DNA from 3 places in the Mesorhizobium sp. M0854 genome. Region 3 is predicted to be linked to each of the others. Evidence: predicted binding sites of a transcription regulator. Region 3 holds the regulator's gene; each other region holds the start of a gene.
The links. Region 3 encodes PhoB, which activates phosphate uptake and scavenging genes when phosphate is short. Its sites were predicted from a motif close to TGTCATNNANCTGTCAT; they were not measured.

Region 1: NKH99_RS18850 (esterase-like activity of phytase family protein) is a predicted target of PhoB. The motif match lies at 4,997-5,013, and genes of this name have one in related genera.
Region 2: NKH99_RS07175 (RNA degradosome polyphosphate kinase) is a predicted target of PhoB. The motif match lies at 1,504-1,520, and genes of this name have one in related genera.

Annotation. Positions count from the first base shown of each region.
Region 1 is NZ_JAMYOL010000011.1:126,036-132,416, forward strand. It holds gene NKH99_RS18825 (MurR/RpiR family transcriptional regulator) at 1-203, opposite strand, end outside; gene NKH99_RS18830 (ABC transporter permease) at 200-1,177, opposite strand; gene NKH99_RS18835 (sugar ABC transporter ATP-binding protein) at 1,194-2,720, opposite strand; gene NKH99_RS18840 (sugar ABC transporter substrate-binding protein) at 2,777-3,835, opposite strand; gene NKH99_RS18845 (TIM barrel protein) at 3,877-4,866, opposite strand; gene NKH99_RS18850 (esterase-like activity of phytase family protein) at 5,115-6,381, shown strand, end outside.
Region 2 is NZ_JAMYOL010000003.1:290,832-297,212, forward strand. It holds gene NKH99_RS07165 (FAD-dependent monooxygenase) at 1-1,178, opposite strand, end outside; gene NKH99_RS07170 (zinc-finger domain-containing protein) at 1,198-1,443, opposite strand; gene NKH99_RS07175 (RNA degradosome polyphosphate kinase) at 1,593-3,794, shown strand; gene ppx (exopolyphosphatase) at 3,794-5,326, shown strand; gene NKH99_RS07185 (hypothetical protein) at 5,375-6,001, shown strand; gene NKH99_RS07190 (DoxX family protein) at 6,019-6,381, opposite strand, start outside.
Region 3 is NZ_JAMYOL010000010.1:9,612-15,992, reverse strand. It holds gene NKH99_RS17115 (sugar ABC transporter permease) at 1-524, opposite strand, end outside; gene xylF (D-xylose ABC transporter substrate-binding protein) at 666-1,706, opposite strand; gene NKH99_RS17105 (ROK family protein) at 1,993-3,237, shown strand; gene phoB (phosphate regulon transcriptional regulator PhoB) at 3,247-3,936, opposite strand; gene phoU (phosphate signaling complex protein PhoU) at 3,953-4,660, opposite strand; gene pstB (phosphate ABC transporter ATP-binding protein PstB) at 4,693-5,496, opposite strand; gene pstA (phosphate ABC transporter permease PstA) at 5,493-6,344, opposite strand; gene pstC (phosphate ABC transporter permease subunit PstC) at 6,348-6,381, opposite strand, start outside.

The sequences.
Region 1 (6,381 bases), on a different contig from region 3:
AAACCCAGCTTCTTGGCGATCTTGACCACCATCGCCTCCGACACACCGGCCTCCTCGGCGATCTGCTTGAGCGGTATGGTCTCGTCGAAGCCGCGCCGTCCGAAGACGGTTTCAACCACCTTCGCCTCGAGCGGCGTCAGATGCGGCATCATCATGCGAATGCGCGGTCCTACTGCTTTCAGGTCCAGCCCGGTCAAGGTCATCCACGTCCCCTCGTCACGCGATCGATAAGCATCGCGGCGAGGATTATAAGGCCAGTTGCCAGGAGCTGATAGAAGGACTGCACGTTCATCAGCGTCAGGCCGTTGCGCATGCTGCCAAGGATGACGGCACCCAGGATGGTGCCGACGACGCTGCCCTTGCCGCCCATCAGCGAGGCACCGCCAATCGCCGCCGCTGCTATGGCGTCGAGCTCCCAGAGATTGCCCAGAATGGGTTCGGCCGCACCCAGCCGGCCGATCAGGATCTGCGCTGCAAGCGCTGCCAGCAGGCCCGAGATCATATAGGCGGCGATCTTGGTGCGGGCGATCGGCACGCCGGCTATGTAGGCCGCCTCCTCATTGCCGCCGACGGCGAGCAGATATTCGCCAAACGGCGTCTTCTTGAGGATGATCCAGGCAATCAGCGCGACCACGGCCACGATGATGACCGCCAATGGCAATCCGAACAGCGAGCCGTTGAAGATGGCACGGAAGCCGGCAGGCAGGCCGAGCACCGGATTGCCGCCGGTATAGATCAGCGCCAGCGCCCGGTAGGTGCTGAGCGTTCCCAGCGTGACGATGAAGGGCTGCAGCCCGATATAGGCAACCAGCACGCCGTTGAGCAGTCCGCAGGCGAGGCCGATGGCGAAGCCGGCGGCGATGGCCAGCGGAAACGGCACGCCGGCAACCAGCATCGAGGCCGAGATGACGGCAGAAACCGCTGCCGTCGGCCCAACGGACAGATCGATGCCGCCCGAGATGATTACCAGCGTCATGCCCAACGCCAGGCAGGCATTGATGCTCGACTGCTGCAGGATGTTGATCAGGTTACGCTCGGCAAAAAAGCCGGGGACCAGCGCCCCGAAGACGGCAAGGATCACCACCAGGCCGATCAGCGTGCCGGCGTCGCGCACGGAAAACCGGTGCAGGAAATCTGCCCTTGGGCGCGCTGCTGTGTGTTGGGTTATATCGGTCATCCGCTGGTCCTGTCCGTTATGCACCGGCCCGATGGCCTTGCGCCTTGCCGGCCTCAATCTCCGTTTGGGGTATGGCGTGCGCGGCGATCGCGTGTTCGCTGAGACTTGCGCGGCCCAGTTCGGCGGCGACCGTGCCGTCGCGCATGACCAGCACGCGGTCGGCGAGCCGGATCACCTCAGGCAACTCGGACGACACGACGATAACCGAATGGCCTTCGGCGGCGAGTTCCTCGATCAGGTGGTAGATCTCCGCCTTGGCGCCGACATCGATGCCGCGCGTCGGCTCGTCGAACAGAAGGATCCGCGTTCCCGCCGCCAGCCAGCGGCCGATGATCGCTTTCTGCTGGTTGCCGCCGCTGAACAGGCGGATCGGCCGGTCGAGCAGGAACGGCCTGAGATTGACCCGCTTCATCTTCTCGGCCGCGACCCGTTTCAGCCTTTTGTGATCGATGACGCCGCGCGGCGCGAACACGCCCATCGAGGCCAGCGCCATGTTGCTGGAGATCGACCGCAACGGCACGATGCCTTCGCGCTTGCGCTCCTCCGGCACCAGGCCGATGCCGGCCGCGATGGCGTCGCGCGGACTGGAAAGCTTTACCGCCTTGCCGTCGATCTCTATTGCGCGTGATGAGGCCCGGTCGGCGCCGGCCAGCAGCCGCAGCAGTTCGGTGCGGCCGGACCCGACCAGGCCGGCAATGCCCAACACCTCGCCGTGATGCAGGTCGAACGAAACGTCACGGACCTTGGTTGCCGAGGCGAGGCCACGCACGCTCAGCCTGATCTCGGGGGAAGCATGCGAGCGGTGTTGTTCCTGGGCAAGCTCGCGGCCGACCATCATCGAAACGACGGCCTTTTCCGACACCTGCGCGAGATCGACGGTTTCGACCACAACGCCGTCGCGCATGACAGTGGCGCGCTCGCAGATGCCGAACACCTCGTCCAGCTTGTGCGAGACATAGATGACGGCGACACCGTCGCGTGCCAGACCGGCAATGACTTCCGCCAGCCGTTCGAACTCGCTCGGCGTGAGGCTCGACGTCGGCTCGTCCATCGCCACGATCCTGGCGCGGTCGAGCAGCGCCCGGGCGATCTCGACGATCTGCCGCTGCGCCACCTTCAGCGAGCCAAGCGGGGCTGCCGGATCGATGGTCGGGTCGATGGCGGCCAGCGCTTCCGCAGCGCGGCTTTCCTGCTCGCGCCGTGCGACGAAGACGACGCCGCGCGTCAACGGATGGCCGAGGAACATGTTCTGGGCGACGCTGAGGCGTGGCACCTGCTGTAATTCCTGATGGATCATCGCCACGCCCGCGGCGCGTGCGGCGACCGGATTGTTCAGCGTCACCGGCTTGCCGTCGATCAGCACGCTTCCCGCCGTCGGTCGGTAGACGCCTGACAGTATGCGCAGCAGCGTCGATTTGCCGGCGCCGTTTTCACCGAGCAGGCCATGGATCTCGCCGGCGCCGACCGAAAACGACACGTCGCTCAGCGCCCGCACAGCCGGAAACTCTTTGGAAATGCCCTCGAATTGCAGCCGCGCTGACATTGCTTCGGTTCTCCAGGCAAGGTGCCGACCCAAGGCCGGCACCTGCCGGCCCTGCTCTACTGGCCCGCTGCCGCGTCCTCGAGCAGCGCCTTGCGCACGGCGTCGCCGGCGCCAGAGTAACGGTCGGCATTGTCCTTGGTGATCAGCGCCTGCGGCGTGGCGACGACGCGCGGCAGCTTCTGCCCGGCCACCAGCCGCAGCGCAGATTCCAGCGCCACCTCGCCGGTCAGCACCGGGAACGAATCGACGGTGCCGGTCAGCTCGCCGGCGCGGATCGAGGCATAGGCGTCGGAGATCCCGTCGGTGCCGAAGACCGCAACCTTGTCCTGCAGCCCGGCAGCCTTGACCGCCTCGACGATGCCCAGCGCCATGCCGTCATTGTTGGCATAGAAGCCGATCAGATCGGGGTGCTGCTGCAGGATGTTGGTGGCCGCGTCGTAGGAGGTCTGGCGGTCCCAGTTACCGGGGACGCTGGCGACGACGTCGAACTTGCCGGCCTCGGTGATCGTTGTCTTGAAACCATCGGTGCGCTGGACGGCGGCGTAGACGCCGGCCTGGCCTTCGACGATGGCGACCTTGCCGCCGTCCGGCCGGTTCTTGATGAACCATTTGGCCACGCGCACGCCGTTGTCGCGCTGGACATTACCGACATAATGCTCGGCCTGCGGGATGACCGCGTCGTTGACGTTGACCACCGGCACGTTGGCCGCCTTGGCCTGTTCCATGATCGGCTGCAGGTTGGAGTCGGTCTGCGGCGAGACGAGCAGCACGTTGTAGCCCTGTGTGACCAGGCCTTCGGCGATGGTGAGCTGACCGAGCTGGTCGCCCTCGCTCTGCGCTGCCTGGTAGACGACGGGCACGCCGGTGCGGTCGCCGAACGACTTGTAGCCCTCTCCCAGCGAGCGCCAGTATTCATTGGTCAGCGTCTTGGAGACCGCACCCGCCTTGGTACCCTCGGGCAGCTTGGGGAACGCACCGAACCTGGCCTTGAGCTGCGACCAGTCGATGCGATCCTTCTCGGTGTCGGAATTGAGCGGCGCGAGGTCCGCGGAAAAAGCCGAGCCGATGGACAGCGCCATCAGGGCAGCGGCAGCGGTGGCAAGTAGAAATTTCATGATCTTCCTCCCTTGTTGAAAAACGGTCTATGCCGCCGGCCTCAGCTGTCCGGCCCGAGCATGGCTTCCTGGATGATGGCCTGCGAGGCGACCGCGTCCTGACGGTCGACGGCAGTGGACAGGCGATTGTCCTTTTCCAGCCGATCGACGAAGCGCAGCATGCGCTTGACAGTCGCGATGTTGACTTCGCATTCGTGGACCGGGTCGAGCCCGGTCATGTCGGGGAACGTGTCGAAGTAGATGGCGCCGGCATAGCCGTCTCGACGGATCTGCCTGAGCAGCTCGATCGTCTGCAGCGTATGCACGGCCCCGACCATCAGGCCGTCGTCGCGCTTGGCGTAGCCGTCGTTGAGATGCACGCCGAGCAGCTTGCTGTGTCGCGCCACGAGTGCTGCGGCAAAGGCCGGCTGCTCGTCGGCATAGAGCACATGGGCGAAATCGAGCGTCACGCCGAGATTTGGCAGGCCGATCTCGCGGATCGCCAGCAATGTAGTCGCCGCATCTGGCATCAGGCTGTAGGAGCGCGGCTCGTTGGGTTTGTATTCAAGGCTGATTTGGCAGCCCGGATCATGCGCCGCAACTTCACGAATGCCATCGATTTCGTGTTGCCAGAGCGCTGCGTAGTCCACCTGGAAGGCATAGTCGAAGCCATCCTGCCCGAGCCACAAGGTCATCAGGCTGGCGCCCGCCTCGCGGGTGGCGTCGATGCCGGCCTTGGTCAGGTCGATGGCTTCGCGGCGAATGGCAGGATCCGGGTTGGTGAAGGCGCCGAGCTTGAAAGCCGGATTGGAATAGTAGCGCATGGCGAAACCATTGATGGAAAGCCCGATATCGCCGAGTTTGCGCGCTATTTCCGCAGGCTTTTCATCGACATGGTCGGGGAAGTTGAGGTCGAGATCGGTCAACTCCGCAACCTTCGCCGCACGTGCCGCCATTTGCAGCATGGACGGTTTGCCGACAAGATCGGGCCACTCGGACTGTGGCCGCGAGGCAAAGGAATTGAGGCGGGTGGCGAAACGATAGGCAGTCATCGGGGACCTTTCATTGTCATAACTTTACATTATAACGACTATTTGTAAAGTCGTTAATTGCTCGCTCGGCGACGACGAATTCGCCATACCCAGGCCAGTTGCGACCATGGGGGACAAGCAAGCGCGGCACTGTCACGCAAGTATCATGTTCGCGTCCTAGATCGCTTCTCCGAAGGCTTTCGCGGCATCCTCGATGCCACGCGGCGCTTTTTCAGATCCCGGCAGCTTTGTCTCAAAAGAGGATATCCATGAAAAACCTGCACCGAACCGCGTCCCTCGCCGTCGCGCTGGCGATGTTCACCGCCTTGACCCCGGCCTTGGCAGAAAACGCCGCGACCGTCGGCGGCGTCGGCTTCGTCAACAAGGGCATGGTCGGTGTCGGCCGCATCCCGGCCAGCCAGAAGGACAAGTTCGGCGAGACGTTTGGCTCCGGCTCAGGCATGTCGATCGACGCTGCCGGCTGGACACATGGCACCGATGGCTACAAGGGCTCGTTATGGCTGTTGCCGGACCGCGGCTACAATGTCGTCGGTACCACCGATTACCGCCCGCGCCTCAACACGATCGCCATCGAGTTCGCCCCGATCGCGCCGGGTGCGGCACCGGCCACCGGCCAGGAACAATCGGGCCTCAAGGCGACGCTTGCAGACACCATGCTTTTGACCGGCGACAAGGGCGCCGACGCAACCGGCCTCGATCCGCTCAACGGCGTGCGTGCCGCGACCGACGACATGCCGATCCTGCCCGAAGCCAACGGCAAGCTCGCGCTCGATAACGAAGCGATCGCACGGCTGCCCGACGGCACGATGTTCATCTCGGACGAATACGGTTCGAACATCTACCGCTTCTCCGCCGATGGGCGTCTGATGTCGGCAACGCAGCCGCCGGCGGCGCTTGTCCCGATGCGTCACGGGACGCCAAACTTTGCTTCCAACAATCCGGGACTTGGCGCGGCAGACCCGGATCCGAAGGATCCCGAAACCGGCCGTCAGAACAACCAGGGCCTCGAAGGCATGGCGCTGACGCCGGACGGGAAGTTCCTGATTGCCGTGCTGCAGTCGGCCCCAAGGCAGGATGGCGGCGATTCCGCCTCGACGCGTCAGAACACGCGCGCGCTGGTCTACGATGCCTCGGATCCCGGCCAGCTCAAGCTCGCGCATGAATATGTCGTGCCGCTGCCGGTGTTCACCGATGCCAAGGGCAAAACCAAGATCGCCGCGCAGAGCGAAATCGTGGCGCTGTCGGACAAGACCTTCCTGATGCTGGCGCGCGACAGCGGCAATGGCCAGGGGCTGAAGGGCGACACCTCGCTCCACCGCGAGATCAGCGTCGTCGATCTGTCTGCGGCAACCGATGTCGCCGGCACAGAATTCGACAAGGACAAGCCGCTGGCGCCCAAGGGTGAGCTCGATCCATCGGTGACGCCGGCCAAGCTGACGCCGCTCATTGACATCAACGACAAGACCGAGCTCGGCCGCTTCGGGCTGCACAATGGCGCGCCCAACGACCGCAACA
Region 2 (6,381 bases), on a different contig from region 3:
AGTTTTTCGGGCGAGCGCATCGCCAGGAACAGGTTGCGGGCCATCGCCACCGGCCCGGCCGCATGCCAGGCGAGGCGATTGACGGCGCCGCGGCGGGCGACCTGGGCGACGCGCGGCCGCCGCGCCTGTTCCCAGGCGGCAAGCGCCCCCTCAAGATCGGCTGTGGAGGCCGCAATGAAGCCGGCAAGCGTCGCCGCGTCCTCGATCGCCATCGCCGCGCCCTGTGCGGCAAACGGCGTCATCGCGTGCGCCGCATCGCCGATCAGCGCGATGCGTTGCGGCGTCGTCCACCGCCGCTGCTCGACAATGTGGATCGGCCATGCCGTCCACGGCGCCGCCTCGGTCGCCAGGCGAACCAGCGCCGGCGCGGTACCGCGCATGGCGCTGGCGAGGCTGGCGGGGTCGGCATACCCCGACCAGCCTTCGGCGATGCGCTCGCCCTTGGTGAAGGCAGCGAGGTTGAAGGCAGTGCCACGGCTGACCGGATAGGCGACCATATGAAAGCCGGGATAGAGGAATGCGGTAACGCAATCGGGCGCACCGATCGCCCTGAAGGCTTGTCCGGCGAGGGTGTCCGCGGCCACCGTGGCGCGCCAGGCAAGCTCGCCCGAGAATCGGCTTCTGCCGAATTCGGCCGCCTTGCGGGCCAGTTTTTCTCGCACCGACGACCAGACCCCATCGGCGCCGACCAGCAACGATGCTTCGGTTTCGATGGTCGTGCCGGCAATCTCGACTGTTGCGGTGATGCCATTCGGTCTGGTTGCGACGCCGCAGACGCGGGCACCGGTGACAAGCTCGACCTTGGGCCGCTCGGCTATCCGCTGCATCAGCGCTGACTGCAGATCCGCGCGGTGGGCAACGAGATAGGGCGCTCCCCAGCGCGTGTCGGCCGCCTGGCCAAGCGGTACGCGCGCCAGCTTGCGCAGCGTGGCGGCATCCTTGAGCACGACTGCCTCCGGCCGCACCGCCGTCGCCAGCAGCCGATCGAGTACGCCGAGCTGCCGTAGGATGCGCGTCGCGTTGGGCGAAAGCTGGATACCGGCGCCGGCAGCCTCGAGGTGCTGCGCCTGTTCGAACAGTTTTACCCGATAGCCGCGCTCGGCGAAGGCCAGTGCCGCGGTCAGCCCGGCGACGCCCGCCCCGGCGATGACCACCTGCCGGGACTGCGTTTCCTGCATCAGGCTTGTCGCGGAAGAATCAGGCGGCCTGGTCGATATAGAGGCAGCCCGGCGGCTGCGTTTCCAATGCCTTCAGTTTCGGCGAATAGCGATAGAGCGTCGAGCAATAGGGGCAGACCTTTTCATTGTCGTCGCCCATGTCGAGAAATACATGCGGATGGTCGAAAGGCGGATTGGCGCCGGTGCACATGAATTCCTTGACGCCGATGTCGATTGCCGGGTAGCCCGCATCGTTCTGGAAATGGGGAATGGAACCGCCTGCCATCGTCGTCTCCTGATCTCGTCGATTGCATCTGGATCATAACCCGTCTCTTTGCAAGATCGATGAAATGAAACTGTCGCAAAAGCCTGTCAGAGGATAAGTTAAGCCGGTTAAGGCTGTGCTCGTCGAACGGTGTGGGAAGAGCGGGAACCATGAACGAACTGAAGCCGGTGCAGAACGAATTCATCACCGTCGAGGCGGCGAGCCCCGAAGGCGGCAATCCCGATCGCTTCGTCAATCGCGAGTTTTCCTGGCTGCAATTCAACCGGCGCGTGCTCGAGGAATCGCTGAACGCCAATCACCCGCTGCTCGAGCGCGTTCGCTTCCTGTCGATATCGGCCGCCAACCTCGACGAGTTCTTCATGGTCCGCGTCGCTGGTCTTGCCGGCCAGGTGCGCGAAGGCATCGTGCTGAAGAGCCCGGATGGGCGCACTCCCGAGCAGCAGCTCGAACAATTGCTGCGCGAGGTCGAGCGCCTGCAGGAGGACCAGCAGAACAGCCTTTCGGCGCTGATGCTGCTGCTCGACAAACAAGGCATCGAAAGCATCACCCGCGATGGCCTGACCAAGGACGAGAAGACCTGGCTCGAGGACCATTTCCAGGAGCAGGTATTTCCGGTCCTGACGCCGCTGTCGATCGACCCGGCGCATCCGTTTCCGTTCATTCCCAATCTCGGTTTCTCGATGGCGCTGCAATTGCGCCATCGCAAGAACGGCGAGGAAATGAGCGCGCTTCTGCGCCTGCCGGTGGCGCTGAGGCGCTTCATCCGTTTGCCGGATCGCAAGCATCATGTCCGCTTCATTCCACTCGAAGAGGCGGTCAGTCTCTATATCGGCAAGCTGTTCCCCGGCTATGAGGTCAAGGGCTCCGGCACGTTCCGCATCATCCGCGACAGCGATATCGAGGTCGAGGAAGAATCAGAGGATCTGGTGCGGCTGTTCGAGACGGCGCTGAAGCGCCGACGCCGCGGCTCGGTCATCCGCATCGAGTTCGACAAGCTGATGCCGGCCGAATTGCGCGATTTCGTCGCCGGCGAGCTCGGCGTCTCGGCAAGCCGCATCAGCGTGCTCACCGGTCCGCTGGCGCTCAGCCAGATCTCGGAGATCGTCGCCGTCGCCCGCGACGATCTGAAATTCACCCCCTACAATCCCCGCTTTCCCGAGCGCATCCGCGAGCATGGCGGCGATTGTTTTGCGGCGATCCGCGAGAAGGACATCATCGTCCACCATCCTTACGAATCTTTCGACGTGGTGGTGCAGTTCCTGCGCCAGGCAATGGCCGACCCGGAAGTGGTGGCGATCAAGCAGACGCTCTACCGCACCTCCAACGACAGCCCGATCGTACGCGCTCTGGTCGACGCCGCCGAGGCCGGCAAGTCGGTGACGGCGCTGGTCGAGCTCAAGGCGCGCTTCGACGAGGAGGCCAACATCCGCTGGGCGCGCGACCTCGAGCGCGCCGGCGTCCAGGTCGTCTTCGGTTTCCTCGAGCTCAAGACCCATGCGAAAATGTCGCTGGTGGTGCGGCGCGAGGATGGCAGGCTGCGCAATTACGTGCATCTGGGCACCGGCAACTACCACCCGGTCACGGCACGCATCTACACCGACCTGTCCTTCTTCACCACCGATCCGACGATCGCGCGCGATGTCGCCCAATTGTTCAACTTCATCACCGGCTATGCCGAGCCGGCCGAGCAGATGCGGCTGGCCATCTCGCCGTTTACGCTGCGCGACCGCATCCTCCAGCACATTTCGGATGAGATCAGCCACGCGCTGGAGGGCAGGCCGGCCCGCATCTGGATGAAGATGAACGCCTTGGTCGACCCGATCGTCATCGATGCGCTCTACGATGCCAGCCGCGCCGGCGTCGAGATCGATCTCGTCGTGCGCGGCATCTGCTGCCTGAGACCGCAGGTGCCCGGCCTATCGGAGAACATTAGGGTGAAGTCGATCGTCGGCCGTTTCCTCGAGCACAGCCGCATCTATTGCTTCGGCAACGGCCACGGCCTGCCCTCGGACGGGGCGATCGTCTATATCTCCTCGGCCGATCTGATGCCGCGCAATCTCGACCGCCGCGTCGAGACCATGGTGCCGATCACCAATCCAACTGTGCATGAACAGGTGCTCGGCCAGATCATGCTCGGCAACATCATGGACAACCAGCAAAGTTTCGACGTATTGGCTGACGGAACCTCCCGGCGCGTCGTGCTGGAGGAGGGCGAGGAACCGTTCAACGCGCAGGAATATTTCATGACCAATCCGAGCCTGTCCGGACGGGGCGATGCGTTGAAGTCGCATGCGCCCAAGCGCATCGCGCAGTTCAAGCGCCGCAAGAAACAGAACGCAGCGACGGGCTGATGATTTCAGCGTCCCAGGGCCGGCTTCAGGACCGCCGACCGCTGTCCATCATCGATATCGGATCGAACTCGATCCGTCTTGTCATCTATGAGGGGCTGGCGCGTTCGCCGACCTTGCTGTTCAACGAAAAGATGCTGGCCGGCCTCGGCCGCGGCATCGTTTCGACCGGAAAGCTCGATCCCGAGGCGGTGACGCGCTCGATGGAAGAGTTCCGCCGTTTCCGCGCACTCTCCGACCAGGCCGGCGCCGAGCGCATGTATGTGCTGGCGACCGCCGCCGCTCGCGAGGCCGTCAACGGCCCCGACTTCATCCACCGCGCCGAGGATGTGCTCAAGACCGAGATCCAGGTGCTGAGCGGCCGCGAGGAAGCCCATTATTCGGCGCTCGGCGTCATTTCCGGTTTCCATCCGGCCAACGGCATCGCCGGCGATCTTGGCGGCGGCAGCCTCGAGCTGATCGACATCGATGGTGAGACGATCGGTGACGGCATCACGCTGCCGTTGGGCGGCCTGCGCCTGCAGGACATGGCGAAGAACTCGCTGACCCAGGCGGCAAGGATCACGCGCGAGCAACTGGCGCGGGCGAAATTGCTGAAGGGCGGGCAGGGCAGGGCGTTCTACACGGTCGGCGGCACCTGGCGAAATCTCGCCCGGCTACACATGGAAATGACCAACTACCCGCTCGGCGTCATGCACCATTACGAGATCGGCATCGAAAGCGCCGCGAACTTCCTCCGGCAGGTCGCCAAAGCCGAGATCGACAAGATCAAAGGCATCGAGGGCATCTCCAAGAACCGTCGCTCGCTGCTGCCCTATGGCGCCATCGTGCTGCAGGAGATCATGGCGGCGATGCAGCCGTCGAAGATCATCGTGTCGGCGCTGGGCGTGCGCGAGGGCTTTCTCTATTCGCTGCTCGACAAGGCCGAGCAGAAAGCCGATCCGCTGATCTCGGCGGCGGAAGAGCTTGCCCGCCTGCGCTCGCGCTCGGTCGACCACGCGCATGAGCTTGTCGAGTGGACCGGCAAGGCGTTCGCCGCCTTCGGCATCGACGAGACCAGGGATGAGGCGCGCTACCGCCACGCCGCCTGCCTGCTCGCCGATATCGGCTGGCGTGCCCATCCCGAATATCGCGGCAAGCAATCGCTCAACATCATCGCCCACGCCTCCTTCATCGGCGTCGATCATCCCGGCCGCGCCTTCCTGGCGCTTGTCAGCCTGTTTCGCCACGAGGGCGTGTTCAATGAAGCCGCTCCGGAAATCCGCGGACTGGCGACACCGCGCTATCTCGAACGGGCCCGTGTGCTGGCCGCCCTGCTGCGTGTCGTCTATTTGCTGAGCGCGGCAATGCCCGGCGTCATGCCGCGACTGAAATGGGAACACCGCGGCAATGGCGTGCTGGCGCTGGTGCTGCCGGCAGCGCTGGCCGATCTTTACGGCGAGCGCCCCGCCGGCCGGCTGGCACAACTGGCAAGGGTCACCAATCGCCGGCTGGTGCTGGCGGTCGAGGGCGGGCCTAGCATGTCTGTCAAATAGACGCCCGCGCTGTCGCGTCGCGACCGTTGAGGAAAGAAGGGAAACGCCGTGAAATCCAGGCAGGTTCTTCAGCTGTTGGTTGCGGCGATCTTCGTCCTCTTCGCGGGCGCCGCCAGTGCCCAGACGCTGTACACCCTGTCCGTCGTGGCCAAGGGGACGTTCGATCTGGATCGACATTATCCCAAAGAGCCGGGCGTCAGAACGCCATTCAATTTTCATAGAATGCTTCGCGCACCCAAAAACAGAGAGAAAATAAACTACTTCGTGTTCAAGCCGAGCGCCGACATATTCAAGCTCATGAAATCCCTCTCGAAGAGCGATTTATTCTCACGCCTCGAGCCGTGTTCGAGAGGGGTCGATCGAACTCTTTCCGACAAGGCTCAGACCATCGGCGGGTCGATCAAGCCCATCGTGGGTCGGTCCGATCTGTTACCATACGTGAAGAGACAAGAACTGATTCAATCAGATGGTTATGTGTACGTCGCCATTGACAGCAATCTTCGAAATTACGTCAAGGACCCAAACGATTTTGGATCCGAGTGGGTGGCAATGGCGGTAAAGAAGAAACAGCTCTGTCTGTATGTGGGAGTGGGGGAGATGGGGTTCCGCGGTTTTGCGTCGGTGCCCGTCAATATAAGTCGCCTCGCAAATTTCGTCTTCCTAGACACCAAGTAGACAGGTGCGGGTGGCGCTCAGGCGCGGGCTCCAAGCATTCTGCCGTCGGCCGACCATGCACCCGCGCCAGCCATCGCCAGCGCCAGAAAACCGCCTGATATCGCGATGTCCTTCATCAGCATCTGCGAATGCATGAAGGTCAGCGTCGGATCGCCGCCGCCCTGGCCATAGTGGCCGATGAACGCTGTCGCGACGCAAAAGGCGGCGAGCAGCAGCGCCACGATCGGCGTCTTGAAGCCGACGAGGATGAGCAGCCCGGCGATCAGTTCGAACAGCCCGGTGCCCCAGGCAGCCAGCGTCGGCAGCGGCAGGCCAAGGCCGGCGAAATAGCCGGTCGTGCCGGCAATGTCGGTCAGCGCGTGGAAGCCGGACGGCACGAA
Region 3 (6,381 bases):
AGCGTCACGATGAAGGCCGGCACCTCGAGATAAGCGATGATGTATCCCTGGAACGCTCCGATCAGAAGGCCAAGCGCCAGGCCGATGGCCAGTGCCAGGATCCAGATCCAGGGATTGCCTAATTGCAGACCGATCATTCGCACCAGGAAATGCACCTGCGCAAAGCCCATGACCACGCCGATCAGACCTTCGGCGGAACCGACCGACAGGTCGATATTGCGCATGACGATAACCAGCACCATTCCGGCGGCCATTATGGCCACGGCGGAAGTCTGCACCGACAGGTTCCAGAGATTGCGTGGCGTCAGGAAGGTCCGGCTGTCGAAGTCGAACGGATTGACGCCGAGCCGTACGCTGGAAATGACATGCAGGCCGACCCAGATGACCAGCAGCGCGCCGACCATGCCGAGCATGCGCGTGTCGAGTTCGGTTGCCTTGAGAAATCGGGCAACGATGCCGAGCTCGGATTCCCGTGCCCGGTCTGCCGTGTTGTCGACCGGCGTGTTGGACGTCGTGTCGGTCATGATGTTTCTCCCGCCGGGTTGCCGTCTGCCGCGGATGCCGGAAGCAGCCTAGAAGTTATCCGCCGGAAGCGGAAAAACAACTCTTGTTGAAAAACGCCGCGGCGAGCGGCCGCGGCGTTCGGACTTCTCGGAAACGTCGGCTCAGTTGCAGACTGCAACAGTGCCAGCCGTCACGCCGGCGCAGACCTCTTCTTTCTTGATCCAGCCGGCGTCGATGACGACGTTGAGGTTGTCCTTGGTGATGGCGACCGGGGTCAGGAACAGCGACTTGACGGTATTGCCGCCGGGCGTGGTGAAATCCTTCACGCCGGCAATGTCGGTCATCTGCTTGCCGTCGGCCAGTTGCGAGGCGATCTCGGCGGCATTCTTGCCGAGCTCGCGCGCATCCTTCCACACCGACACGGTCTGTGTGCCGAGCGCGATGCGGTTCAGCGCGGCGTGGTCGCCGTCCTGGCCCGAAACCGGAACCGATCCGGCCAGCCCTTGCGCTGTCAGCGCGGCGACGACGCCGCCGGCAGTGCCATCATTGGCCGCGACCACGGCATCGACCTTGTTGTCGTTGGCGGTCAGGAACTGTTCCATGTTCTTCTGAGCGTTGGCCGGCAGCCAGCCGTCGGTATAGGCCTCGCCGACATTCTTGATCTTGCCGCTGTCTATTGCCGCCTTCAGCACCTCCATCGAACCGGCAAACAGGAAATCGGCATTCGGATCGGAACCCGAACCCTTGATGAAGACATAGTTGCCTTCCGGCTTCACCTTGAAGACTTCCCGGGCCTGCATGCGGCCGACTTCCTTGTTGTCGAAGGTCAGGTAAAAGACGTCCTTGTTCTCGATCAGCCGGTCGTAGCCGACAACCGGAATACCTTCGTCCAGTGCCTTTTGCACGGCCGGCCCGATGGCCGAGGCGTCCTGCGCCAGGATGATCAGTGCGTTGGCGCCCTGCGAGATCAGGCTCTCGACGTCGGTGAGCTGCTTGCCGGGGTTGGACTGTGCGTCGGCGGAAATATACTTGTCGCCTGCGGCCTCGATGGCCGCCTTCATTGCGGCCTCGTCGGTCTTCCAGCGCTCTTCCTGGAAGTTCGACCAGGAAACGCCGATGACCTTGTCTTTAGCCTGCGCCACTGACGCCAGCGCCAGCGTCATGGCGACACCCGCCAGAATGGCGGTCGTGAATTTCTTCATCATATCCTCCCTGCGCCGCGTACGGCGTGACCAATTGGCTCAAAGACCAGCTTAGAAGCTCTAATTTTTTCGAGCCTCGAAAAAATACTGACCCGATCTCCGGCTGCTGTCAACATCGATTCTGATGGATTTTGATGACTCTGCGAGTTTTTTCGAGCGTCGGAATAAACGATGACAGCGCCACCTGCATCTGACACTATTTGCCTCATCCGACACTATTTGTCGGACATTAACCGACGGCTTCCGGTTCATGAGCGGCCGCGGCAACCGGGAGGAAAGCAAAACAATGTCGGTCGGAATCCGCCATGACGATTTGCGCCGGCGCAACCGGGCGATGGTGATCTCGGCGGTGCGCCGGGCCGGCCAGCCATCGCGTACTGAGATCGCAGCTACCACCGGCCTCAGTCATTCGACCATATCGGCGATTTCTTCCGACCTGATACGGGAAGGCATCCTCGCCGAGAGCAAGCCAAGTGAGCCCGTTTCGTTGAAACGCGGTCGTCCGCAAGTCGGCCTCGCCCTCAACCCGGAAGCGGCGGCGGTGCTGACCGTGGTGTTGTCGCTGAATTTCCTTTCGGCCGCCATTATCGACTATACGGGACAGGTGGTCGCCGAGGAACAGCGCCGGCTGGACACGCTGACTATGCCGCGCGACGAGCTGATCCGTGAATGCATGGCCATCGTCCGGCGCCGGCTGCAGGATCCAGATCTTGACGTCCGCAGTGTCGCCCGCATCGCCCTGGCGATTCAGGGCATTACCGACTCCCCTGCACGCGCCATGCTGTGGTCGCCGATCACGCCGCAGACCGACATCGCCTTTGCCGACATGCTGGAGGACGAATTCGGCATCCCGGCAACGGTGGAGAACGACTGCAACATGATGGCGGTGGCTTTGCGCTGGCGCAATCCGGATCGCTATCGCGATGACTTCATCGCCATCCTGCTTTCGCATGGCATCGGCATGGGGCTGGTGCTGAAGGGCGAACTGTTCACCGGGACGCATTCCTCGGGCGGCGAATTTGGCCACATGATCCATCGTCCGGGCGGCGCGCTCTGCCGTTGCGGGCGGCGCGGCTGCATCGAGGCGTATGCCGGCAACTACGCCATCTGGCGCAACGCCAGGCAGATGAGCGAAGACAGCGAACCGGTCGCCGACGTCAGCGACGCCGACATGCGCGCACTGGCGGCCCGGGCGCGCGAGAAAGATGGGCCGGAACGCGAGGCCTACCGCAAGGCCGGCGAAGCGCTGGGTTTCGGTCTCGGCTCGCTGTTCGCGCTGATCGATCCGGCACCGGTCGCGATGGTCGGCGCCAGTGCCGCCGCCTTCGATCTGATCGAGCCGGCCTTGCGGAAGGCAATCGCCCAGACCGCCGGCGGCCAGCATTCAGGCTCGATCTCCTTCGATACAGAGCCGAACGAATTGCCTCTGATCCGCGAAGGCTGCGCGATGCGGGCGTTAAGCTTCGTCGACCAGGAGATTTTCGCGCCGGGCGCGCAAATGAGGCCCAGCGTCAGAAAGAACGTAGCCTGACCAGGCGGGTCAATCTTCCCTGATCGCATAGCCGGCGCCGCGGATGGTGCGGATGACATCCGGCATCCGGCCGTTGTTGACGGCTTTGCGCAGCCGCCCGACATGCACGTCGACGGTGCGTTCGTCGATGTAGATTGTCTCCCCCCAGACATTATCGAGTAACTGGCTGCGCGAGAAGACACGGCCCGGATGCCGCATCATGAACTCGAGCAGCCGGAATTCGGTCGGCCCGAGCCTGATTTCGCTCTTCTTGCGATAGACCCTGTGCGATTCGCGATCGAGCACGATGTCGCCGACCTTCAGCACGCTGGACAGCACTTCCGGCTTGGCGCGCCGCAGCAGCGCCTTGACCCTGGCCATGAATTCCGGTGTCGAAAACGGCTTGACCAGATAGTCGTCGGCGCCGGTCGAAAGACCGCGCACCCGGTCGCTCTCCTCGCCGCGCGCGGTCAGCATGATGATCGGCAGCCGCTCGGTTTCGGGGCGCACCCGCAACCGACGACAGAGCTCGATGCCGGAAACCGCTGGTATCATCCAGTCGAGCACCAAAAGGTCGGGCACATTCTCCTGCAAACGGATCTCGGCTTCGTCGCCGCGTGTCACCACCTCGACCTGGTAGCCTTCGGATTCGAGATTGTAGCGGAGCAGCACACCCAACGGCTCCTCGTCCTCCACCACCATTATGCGTGGTGCGATCATCGGCTGGGCACCCCCATCATGTCACCGGTGCGGACATTGTCGTTTCGTCCTGCTTCGGACGATTGACCGGCAATTGCTCGCCGGTCAGCACATAATACGCATTTTCGGCGATGTTGGTGACATGGTCGCCGATCCGCTCCAGATTCTTGGCGCAGAACAGCAGGTGCGTGCAAGCGGTGATGTTGCGCGGATCTTCCATCATGTAGGTCAACAGCTCGCGGAACACGGACGTGTATTTAACGTCGATGCGCTCGTCGGCGGCACGAAGCTTGGCCAACGCGGCCGCATCGCCTGCAGCATATTCCTCGATGACACCCTGCACCTGGATGAGAACCAGCTGCGCCATCGCGTCGATGGAATGCGACAGGTCCCGCGGCGTGGCGCTGAGGCCGACCGCACTCACGCGCTTGGCGATATTCTTGGCAAGGTCGCCGATGCGTTCGAGGTCGCCCGCCATGCGGATCGCTCCGACCACATGGCGAAGATCGTGGGCCATCGGCTGGCGTTTGGCGATCAGGGTGATGGCGCGGTCGTCCAGTTCGCGTTGACGCGCATCCATGATGGCGTCGTCGGAAACGACGCGTTGCGCCAGCACGTTGTCGGAATTCAACAGCGCCTTGGTCGCCCCGCCGACCATCGAACCGGCGAGGTCGGCCATGTCGCGGATCAGCTTGCTGATCTGCTCGAGATCCTCGTCGAAAGAAGCGACTGTGTGTTCGCCCATGGTCCTGTCCTCATATGCATGATCGGAACGGCTCAGCCGAAGCGGCCAGTGATGTAGTCCTGCGTGCGCTTCTCGCGGGGCGACGTGAATATCTTCTCGGTCCGGTCGAACTCGACCAGTTCACCCAGATACATGAACGCCGTCTGGCGCGACACGCGCGCCGCCTGCTGCATGTTGTGGGTGACGATGACGATCGTGTAGTCGGCTTGCAATTCGTCGATCAGTTCCTCGATCTTGGCAGTCGACAGCGGGTCGAGCGCCGAAGCCGGTTCGTCGAGCAGAATGACTTCCGGCTTCACCGCCACGGTGCGGGCGATACAGAGCCGCTGCTGCTGGCCGCCGGACAGGCTCAAGCCGCTGGCGTTGAGCTTGTCCTTGACCTCGCTCCACAGCGCGGCGCGCTTCAACGCCTGTTCGACGCGGCCGTCCATCTCGGACTTGCCGAGGTTCTCGTAGAGCCTGACGCCGAAGGCGATGTTCTCGTAGATCGACATCGGGAACGGCGTCGGCTTCTGGAACACCATGCCGATCTTGGTCCTGAGGAGGTTGAGATCCTGCGACCGGTCGAGAATGTTCTTGCCGTCGAGCAGCACCTGGCCCTCGGCCGTCTGTTTTGGGTAGAGCTCATAGATGCGGTTGAACACACGCAGCAGCGTCGATTTCCCGCAGCCCGAAGGGCCGATGAAGGCCGTGACGCTGCGCTCGGGCAGCGACAGGCTGATGTCCTTCAGCGCCTTGCTCTGGCCGTAGTAGAAGTTGAGGTTCTTGACCTCGATCTTCGTCTTCTCGGCGACCGTTTCGGCCATCGTCATGTCTGGGGACAACATCTGTGTCATCTGTCCTCTCTGCGTCCGGTAAGGCTGCGGGCGAGGATGCTCAAGCCCAGAACCGTCAGGGTGATTATGAGTGCGCCGGTCCACGCCAGTTGCTGCCATTCCTCGTAAGGGCTGAGAGCGAACTGGAAGATGGTCACCGGCAGGCTGGCCATCGGCGCGTTGATATTGCTGCTCCAGAACTGGTTGTTGAGCGCGGTGAAGAGCAGCGGCGCCGTCTCGCCGGAAATGCGTGCTATCGCCAGCAATATGCCGGTGACGATGCCGGACAATGCGGCGCGGTAGGCGACCGAACGGATCACCACCCAGCGCGGCGCGCCGATCGCGGCACCGGCTTCACGCAACGCGTTCGGCACCAGGTTGAGCATGTCTTCAGTGGTGCGCACGACCACCGGAATGACCAGGATGGCAAGCGCAACGGCGCCGGCAATGGCCGAGAAATGTCCCATTGGCCGCACCATCAGCTCATAGACAAACAAGCCTATGATGATCGACGGCGCCGACAACAGGATGTCGTTGATGAAGCGGACGACGGTGGTGATGCGCGAAAAGCGTCCATACTCGGCCATGTAGGTTCCCGCCAGCACGCCGATCGGCGTGCCGACGACAACGGCGATGATCGTCATCAGCAGGCTGCCCGTGATGGCATTGAGCAAGCCGCCGGCCTCGCCCGGTGGTGGCGTCATCTCGGTGAAGACCGCGAGCGAAAGCCCGGCTGTGCCCTTATAGACCAACGCGCCGAGAATGAGCGCCAGCCAGGCAAGCCCGATGCCGGCGGCGACGACGCAAAGCGCCATCATCACCGAATTCCTGGCTTTGCGGCGGCTGTGGAGCGATGAGGATGTCGACATCGGTCAGGCTCCCGTACGGGCGTCGATCCGCATCAGC